2 regions of the Actinacidiphila glaucinigra genome follow, and region 2 is predicted to be linked to the other one. Evidence: riboswitches for the same ligand, from Rfam matches in the RefSeq annotation. Region 2 holds a riboswitch; the other holds the start of a gene.
The links. Region 2 has a riboswitch for cobalamin ahead of OIE69_RS30025 (cobalamin biosynthesis protein). Riboswitches for the same ligand answer to the same signal wherever they lie in the genome.
Positions count from the first base shown of each region.

Region 1: another riboswitch for cobalamin. It lies ahead of OIE69_RS15445 (ribonucleoside-diphosphate reductase subunit alpha); the one in region 2 lies ahead of OIE69_RS30025 (cobalamin biosynthesis protein).

Region 1 covers NZ_CP109144.1:3,536,329-3,539,729, forward strand. The annotation lists gene mctP (monocarboxylate uptake permease MctP) at 1-214, shown strand, start outside; gene OIE69_RS15440 (GlxA family transcriptional regulator) at 272-1,243, opposite strand; cobalamin riboswitch at 1,491-1,650, shown strand; gene OIE69_RS15445 (ribonucleoside-diphosphate reductase subunit alpha) at 1,781-3,401, shown strand, end outside.
Region 2 covers NZ_CP109144.1:6,674,135-6,677,535, reverse strand. The annotation lists gene OIE69_RS30035 (inorganic phosphate transporter) at 31-1,245, shown strand; gene OIE69_RS30030 (hypothetical protein) at 1,284-1,526, shown strand; cobalamin riboswitch at 1,682-1,808, shown strand; gene OIE69_RS30025 (cobalamin biosynthesis protein) at 1,863-2,849, shown strand; gene OIE69_RS30020 (cobyric acid synthase) at 2,846-3,401, shown strand, end outside.

The DNA of each region.
Region 1 (3,401 bases), 3.1 Mb from region 2:
CGGCTCCTCCGACACCATCCCGGTCATCGGCCAGATCGGCTACATCGGCCTGACGGCCTTCGTGCTCAACGTCGTGGTCACCGTCGTCCTCACCTTCGTCCTGCGGGCCCTCAAGGCCCCCGAGGGCGTGGACGAGACCAGCAAGGCCGACTTCACGGCCGACGCCGGCGACCCGGGCGTGCAGAAGGACCTGCCGGTGGGCGCCGGTCACTGACCGCCGCACCGGCCACGATCACGGGCCGCCGCCCTGGGACGGGGCGGCGGCCCGTCGTCATGCGCTACGGGCCGGCTCCGGGCAGCGGAAGGTGCGGCGGTACGCCTGGGGGGTGGTGCCCACCCAGCGGGCGAAGTGGTGGCGCAGGGTCGCCGCGTTGCCGAACCCGGCGCGCGCGGCCACGGCGTCCACCGTCTCGTCGGTGCCCTCCAGCAACTCCCGGGCCAGCAGCACCCGCTGACCCAGCAGCCAGCGGTAGGGCGTCGTACCGGTCTCCTGCTGGAAGCGGCGCGCGAAGGTGCGCGGCGACATGTGCGCCCGGGCGGCCAGCTCGTCGACGGTGACCTCGCGGTCCAGGTGCCGTTCCATCCACGCCAGGACCTCGCCCACGGTGTCGCAGTGGGTACGCGGCAGCGGGCGGTCGACGTACTGGGCCTGGCCCCCCTCCCGGTGCGGCGGCACCACCATGCGCCGGGCGATGGCGTTGGCCACGTCGCTGCCCTGCTCCTTGCGCACCAGGTGCAGGCAGGCGTCGATCCCGGCGGCGGTGCCGGCCGAGGTGATCACCGGGTCCTCGTCCACGTAGAGCACGTCGGGCTCGACCCGCACCCGGGGGTAGCGCCGCGCCAGTTCCTCCGCGTGCTTCCAGTGGACGGCGCAGCGGCGGCCGTCCAGCAGGCCGGCGGCGGCCAGCGCGAAAACCCCCGAGCAGACGCTGAGCACCCGCGCCCCGCGTCCGACGGCACGGTTCAGCGCGTCCAGCAGCTCCGGCGGGTACTCCCGGTCCACATAGGAGTCGCCGGCCGGCACCGCGACCAGGTCGGCCTCCTCCAGCCGTTCCAGTCCGTGCCGGGTGCCGATGGTGAACCCGGCGGGCGTCGTCAACGTCGGGCTCTGCGCGGAGGCCACGGCGAAGTCGTAGGCCGGCAGACCGTCGTCCGACCGGTCGATTCCGAACACCTCGCAGACGACTCCGAGTTCGAAGGGATGGACTCCGTCGAGCAGGACCACGGCCACGTTCTGCAGCATGCCTCCAGGATGGCAGACCGGCCGTCGGGGCGTGGCAGGATTTCGCGGTAGCACGTCAGTCCTGCCACTCCCGGCGGGGCCCCGCGAGGAGCACAGTCGAAGGCATGGAAACCTTCCTCGCCACCGTCACCGCACTGGTCTTCTTCCTCGCCCTGGCGCTCGCCGCGCTGACCGGGCGCGTCCACGACTCCCGCGACGGCCACGACTGGCACCGGTGAACCCGTCGCTCTGTAACCGCGTCGACACAACATCTGGTGGTGTCACCAGCGGGCGCCACTAGATGTATGCTCAACTCCGCTGTCGCCGCAGGGGAAGCCGGTGAGAATCCGGGACTGCCCCGCAACGGTGTGCGGGCGCCTGAAGGCGTGCCCGCGAGTCCGAGTACCTGCCGACGGCACCGTCCGGCGCGCCGTCCGGACGGTGAAGTGTCCGGGCCTCGCGGGTTGGGCCGGCGGACGCGCCGCGGCATGCCCTGGCCTGCCCCACGTGCGCCCCGCCGCTCCTCCGCGTCGCCGCCGTACGAGGGAGAGAGCACACGTGACCATCGCGCCCGCCGCACCCGCCACCGCATCGGACCCCGCCTCAACCGGAGCCGACCTGCTGCGCGTCCTGACGGAACTGACCGCAGACCTCACCGACACCGACCCCGGCCGGGTCGCCGCCGCCGCGCTGCGCGGCCGCAGCGCCACGGCGGACGAGGCGGAACTGCGGGCGCTGGCCACCGAGGCCGCCGCCGGGCTGATCGCGGAGGACCCGCAGTACTCGCGGCTCGCCGCCCGTCTGCTCACCCTGGCCATCGCCGACGAGGCCGCGGGCGAGGGCGCGGTCTCGTTCTCCGCGTCCATCGCGGTCGGCCACCGCGAGGGCCTGATCGCCGACGGCACCGCCGCCTTCGTCGCCGAGCACGCCGCGCGGCTGGACGCGCTGGTCGACGCAGCGCTCGCCGACGGCGCCGACGACCGCTTCGGCTACTTCGGCCTGCGCACCCTGCACAGCCGCTACCTGCTGCGCCACCCGATCACCCGCCAGGTCATCGAGACCCCGCAGCACTTCATGCTGCGCGTCGCCTCCGGCCTGGCCGAGGACGGCACCAGCCGCTCGGTGGACGAGGTCGCGGCGCTTTACGGCCTGATGAGCCGGCTGGACTACCTGCCCAGCTCCCCCACCCTCTTCAACTCCGGCACCCGGCACCCGCAGATGTCCTCCTGCTATCTGCTGGACTCCCCGCTGGACGAGCTGGACTCCATCTACGACCGCTACCACCAGGTGGCCCGGCTGTCGAAGCACGCCGGCGGCATCGGCCTGTCCTACTCCCGCATCCGCTCGCGCGGCTCGCTGATCCGCGGCACCAACGGCCACTCCAACGGCATCGTCCCGTTCCTGCGCACCCTCGACGCCTCCGTCGCCGCCGTGAACCAGGGCGGCCGGCGCAAGGGCGCGGCCTGCGTCTACCTGGAGACCTGGCACGCGGACCTCGAGGAGTTCCTGGAACTGCGCGACAACACCGGCGAGGAGGCGCGCCGCACCCACAACCTCAACCTGGCGCACTGGATCCCGGACGAGTTCATGCGCCGCGTCGACACCGACGGCACCTGGTCGCTGTTCTCCCCCGCCGACGTTCCCGAGCTGGTCGACCTGTGGGGCGAGGAGTTCGACGCCGCCTACCGCAAGGCCGAGGCCGCGGGCCTCGCCCGCAGGACCCTCCCGGCGCGCGAGCTGTACGGCCGCATGATGCGCACCCTGGCGCAGACCGGCAACGGCTGGATGACCTTCAAGGACGCCTCCAACCGCACCGCCAACCAGACCGCCGAGCCCGGCCGCGTGATCCACTCCTCCAACCTCTGCACGGAGATTTTGGAGGTCACGGACGACGGTGAGACCGCGGTCTGCAACCTCGGCTCGATCAACCTGGGCTCCTTCGTGGGCAGGGACGGCGGCGCCGGGGAGGAAGTCATCGACTGGGAGCGGCTGGACGCCACCGTCCGCACCGCCGTGACCTTCCTCGACCGCGTGGTGGACATCAACTTCTACCCGACCCGCGAGGCGGCCTCCTCCAACGAGCGCTGGCGCCCGGTGGGTCTGGGCGCGATGGGCCTGCAGGACGTCTTCTTCAAGCTGCGGCTGCCCTTCGACTCCGCCGAGGCCAAGGCGCTGTCCA
Region 2 (3,401 bases):
CACTGTCCGATCGAACGAATGCCTGGGTCAATGGAACACATCACGCTCCTGATCGGAATCGTGATCATTACCGCACTCGTGTTCGACTTCACGAACGGTTTCCACGACACCGCCAATGCGATGGCGACCACCATCTCCACTGGCGCGCTCAAGCCCAAGACGGCGGTGGCCATGTCCGCCGTGCTCAACCTCGTCGGCGCCTTCCTCTCCGTCGAGGTGGCGAAGACGATCTCCGGCGGCATCCTCGACGAGAGCGCGGGCATCAAGCCCGAGGTGATCTTCGCGGGACTCGTCGGCGCGATCGTCTGGAACCTGCTGACCTGGCTGGCGGGCCTCCCCTCCAGCTCCTCCCACGCCCTCTTCGGCGGCCTCATCGGCGCCTCCGTCGCCTCGGCCGGATTCGGCTCGATCAACGGTGACGCGGTCGTCATGAAGGTCCTGATCCCGGCCGTCTGCGCCCCGCTGGTCGCCGGGGTCGGCGCGATGCTGGCGACCCGGCTGACCTACCGCATCGGCCGCAACGCCGATCCGGCCGCCACCGCCAAGGGATACCGGGCCGGGCAGATCGCCTCGGCCGGCCTCGTCTCCCTCGCCCACGGCACCAACGACGCGCAGAAGACCATGGGTGTCATCACCCTCGCCCTGATCGCCGGCAACGTCGTCGCACCCGACTCCGACCCGCCGCTGTGGGTCATCGTCTCGGCGGGCATGGCGATCGCGCTCGGCACCTTCATCGGTGGCTGGCGGATCATCCGCACCATGGGCAAGGGCATCACCGACATCCAGCCGCCGCAGGGCTTCGCCGCCCAGACCGGCGCCGCGACCGTCATCCTGGCCTCCTCGCACCTCGGCTTCTCGCTCTCCACCACGCAGGTCTGCTCCGGCTCCGTCATGGGCGCCGGCGTCGGCCGCAAGGGCGGCGTCGTCCGCTGGAGCACCGCGGGCCGGATGTTCGCCGCGTGGGGGCTCACCCTCCCGTCCGCGGGCCTGGTCGCCGCGGGCGCCGCGCTCCTGGCCGACCAGGGCGACTGGGGTGTCACGACGGTCGCCGTCCTGGCGCTCGCCGCGTGCACCGCGATCTGGATCGCCTCCCGCCGCAAGCCCGTCGACCACACCAACGTCAACGAGGCCCACGACGCCGAGGAGCCGGGCGTCATCACCACGGCCATCGCCGCCGTGATCCCGCCGCCCGCGGGCCTGACCACGACCGCCGCCGACACCGACCCCGCCAAGGCCTCCGCCTGACGGCGGCAGCCGCACCGGCCCCGGAAGGAACCAGCACCATGCACATCGACTGGGCTGCCCTCGGCTCCGTCTTCGGCGTCAGCCTCGCCGTGACCGTCGGACTCGTCGGCCTGTTCACCCTCGGCATCGTCGGCCTGTCCAGGCAGGGCACCGCCGGCGGCGGCGAGGCGGGCACCTCCGCCCCGGGTGGCACCACCGCCCTGGCCCGCACCGGCGCGTACCTGTGCTTCGCGCTGTGCGCGGCGGCGGTGGCGTACGGGATCTATCTGATCGTCGCCTGACCCGCACGTCCCCGCGCACCGCGGTGTGAAGTTGACCTCAGCTCCCGGCCTTCCGGCCGTGAGCTGGGGTTTCTTCTTTTCCACAGGCTGTCGCGATGAGTTGACGGGCCGGAGCGGGGCGTGGTGGTATCGGAACCGCCAAACGGCGGCAGGAGAGGAAGTCCGGTGCGAATCCGGCGCGGTCCCGCCACTGTCACCGGGGAGCGGACCCCCGCCCATGGCCACGGCCCCGACTCGGGGCTGGAAGGCCGGGGGTGCCGCCGATCCGGGAGCCAGGAGACTCTCGTCGCCGGTCACGTCGAACCAGGGCGCGGACCCTGAGTGAGGACTCCTGTGATGCGCGGCTCCGGCCGTTCACCCGACACCGGCGCCGCGGCGCCGTGCGCGTTCGCCACCGGTGCCACCCTCGGCTGGCTCGCCGACCTCGCCCTCGCCGACCCGCGCCGCGGTCACCCCGTGGCGGTGTTCGGGAACGCCGCCGCCGGCCTGGAGCGGGCGCTGTGGCGCGACCACCGCGGCCTCGGCGCCCTCCACACGGCCCTGTGCGCGGGCGGCGCGGTGGCGGCCGCGGCCGGGCTCCAGCGTGCCGTGCGCCGTTCCGGCGCGGCGTCCGTCGCCCTGACGGCGGCGGCGACCTGGGCCGTGCTCGGCGGAACCTCCCTGGTACGCGAGGCACGGGCCGTCGGCGCCGCGCTGTCCGCCGGTGACATGGAGGCGGCGCGCGAGCGGCTGCCCCATCTGTGCGGCCGCGACCCGCAGGCGCTGGACGAGGCTCAACTGGCGCGGGCGGTCGTGGAGTCCGTCGCGGAGAACACCTCGGACGCCGTCGTGGGCGCCCTGGTGTGGGGTGCGCTGGGCGGCGTGCCGGGGCTGGTGGGCTTCCGGGCGGTCAACACCCTCGACGCGATGGTGGGTCACAAGTCGCCGCGGCACCGGCGGTTCGGCTGGGCCGCGGCCCGGCTGGACGACGTGGCCGGCTACCCCGGTGCCCGGCTGACCGCCGCGCTCGCGGTGCTGGCCGGCCCCGACCCCCGGCGGGCGTGGCGGGCCTGGCGCAGGGACGGCTCCCGGCATCCCAGCCCGAACGCGGGGCCGGTGGAGGCCTCGTTCGCGGGGGCGTTGGGCGTACGCCTCGGGGGGACGCTTGCCTATGGCGGGCGGGTGGAGCACCGGCCCGTGCTGGGGGCGGGGAACCGGCCGGTGGAGGTACGGGACATCGAACGGGCGGCGCGGTTGTCGCGGCGGGTCGGCGCGCTGGCGCTGGCGGTCGCGGTGGGCGGGCGCCTGGCGTGGGGCGCGGTCGCCCGGAGGAGGGACTCATGAGGGGCGGGGGCCTGCTGGTCGCGGGGACCACGTCGGACGCCGGCAAGAGCGTCGTCACGGCGGGGATCTGCCGGTGGCTGACGCGGCAGGGCGTTTCCGTGGCGCCGTTCAAGGCACAGAACATGTCGCTGAACTCGTACGTGACCCGCGAGGGCGCCGAGATCGGCCGCGCGCAGGCGATGCAGGCCCAGGCGGCGCGCGTGGAGCCCTCGGCCCTGATGAACCCGGTGCTGCTCAAGCCCGGCGGGGACCGGACGAGCCAGGTCGTCCTGATGGGGCGCCCGGTGGGCGAGATGAGCGCGCGCGGCTACCACAACGGGAGCCGCGCGCAGCTGCTGGAGACCGTCACCGGCTGCCTGGAGGAGCTGCGCGGGCGGTACGACGCGGTGATCTGCGAGGGCGCCGGCAGCCCGGCCGAGATCAACCTGCGGCGGGGCGACATCGTCAACATGGGCCTGGCGCGGGCCGCCCGGCTCCCGGTGGTCGTGGTCGGCGACATCGACCGGGGCGGGGTCTTCGCCTCGTTCTTCGGGACGACGGCGCTGCTCGCCC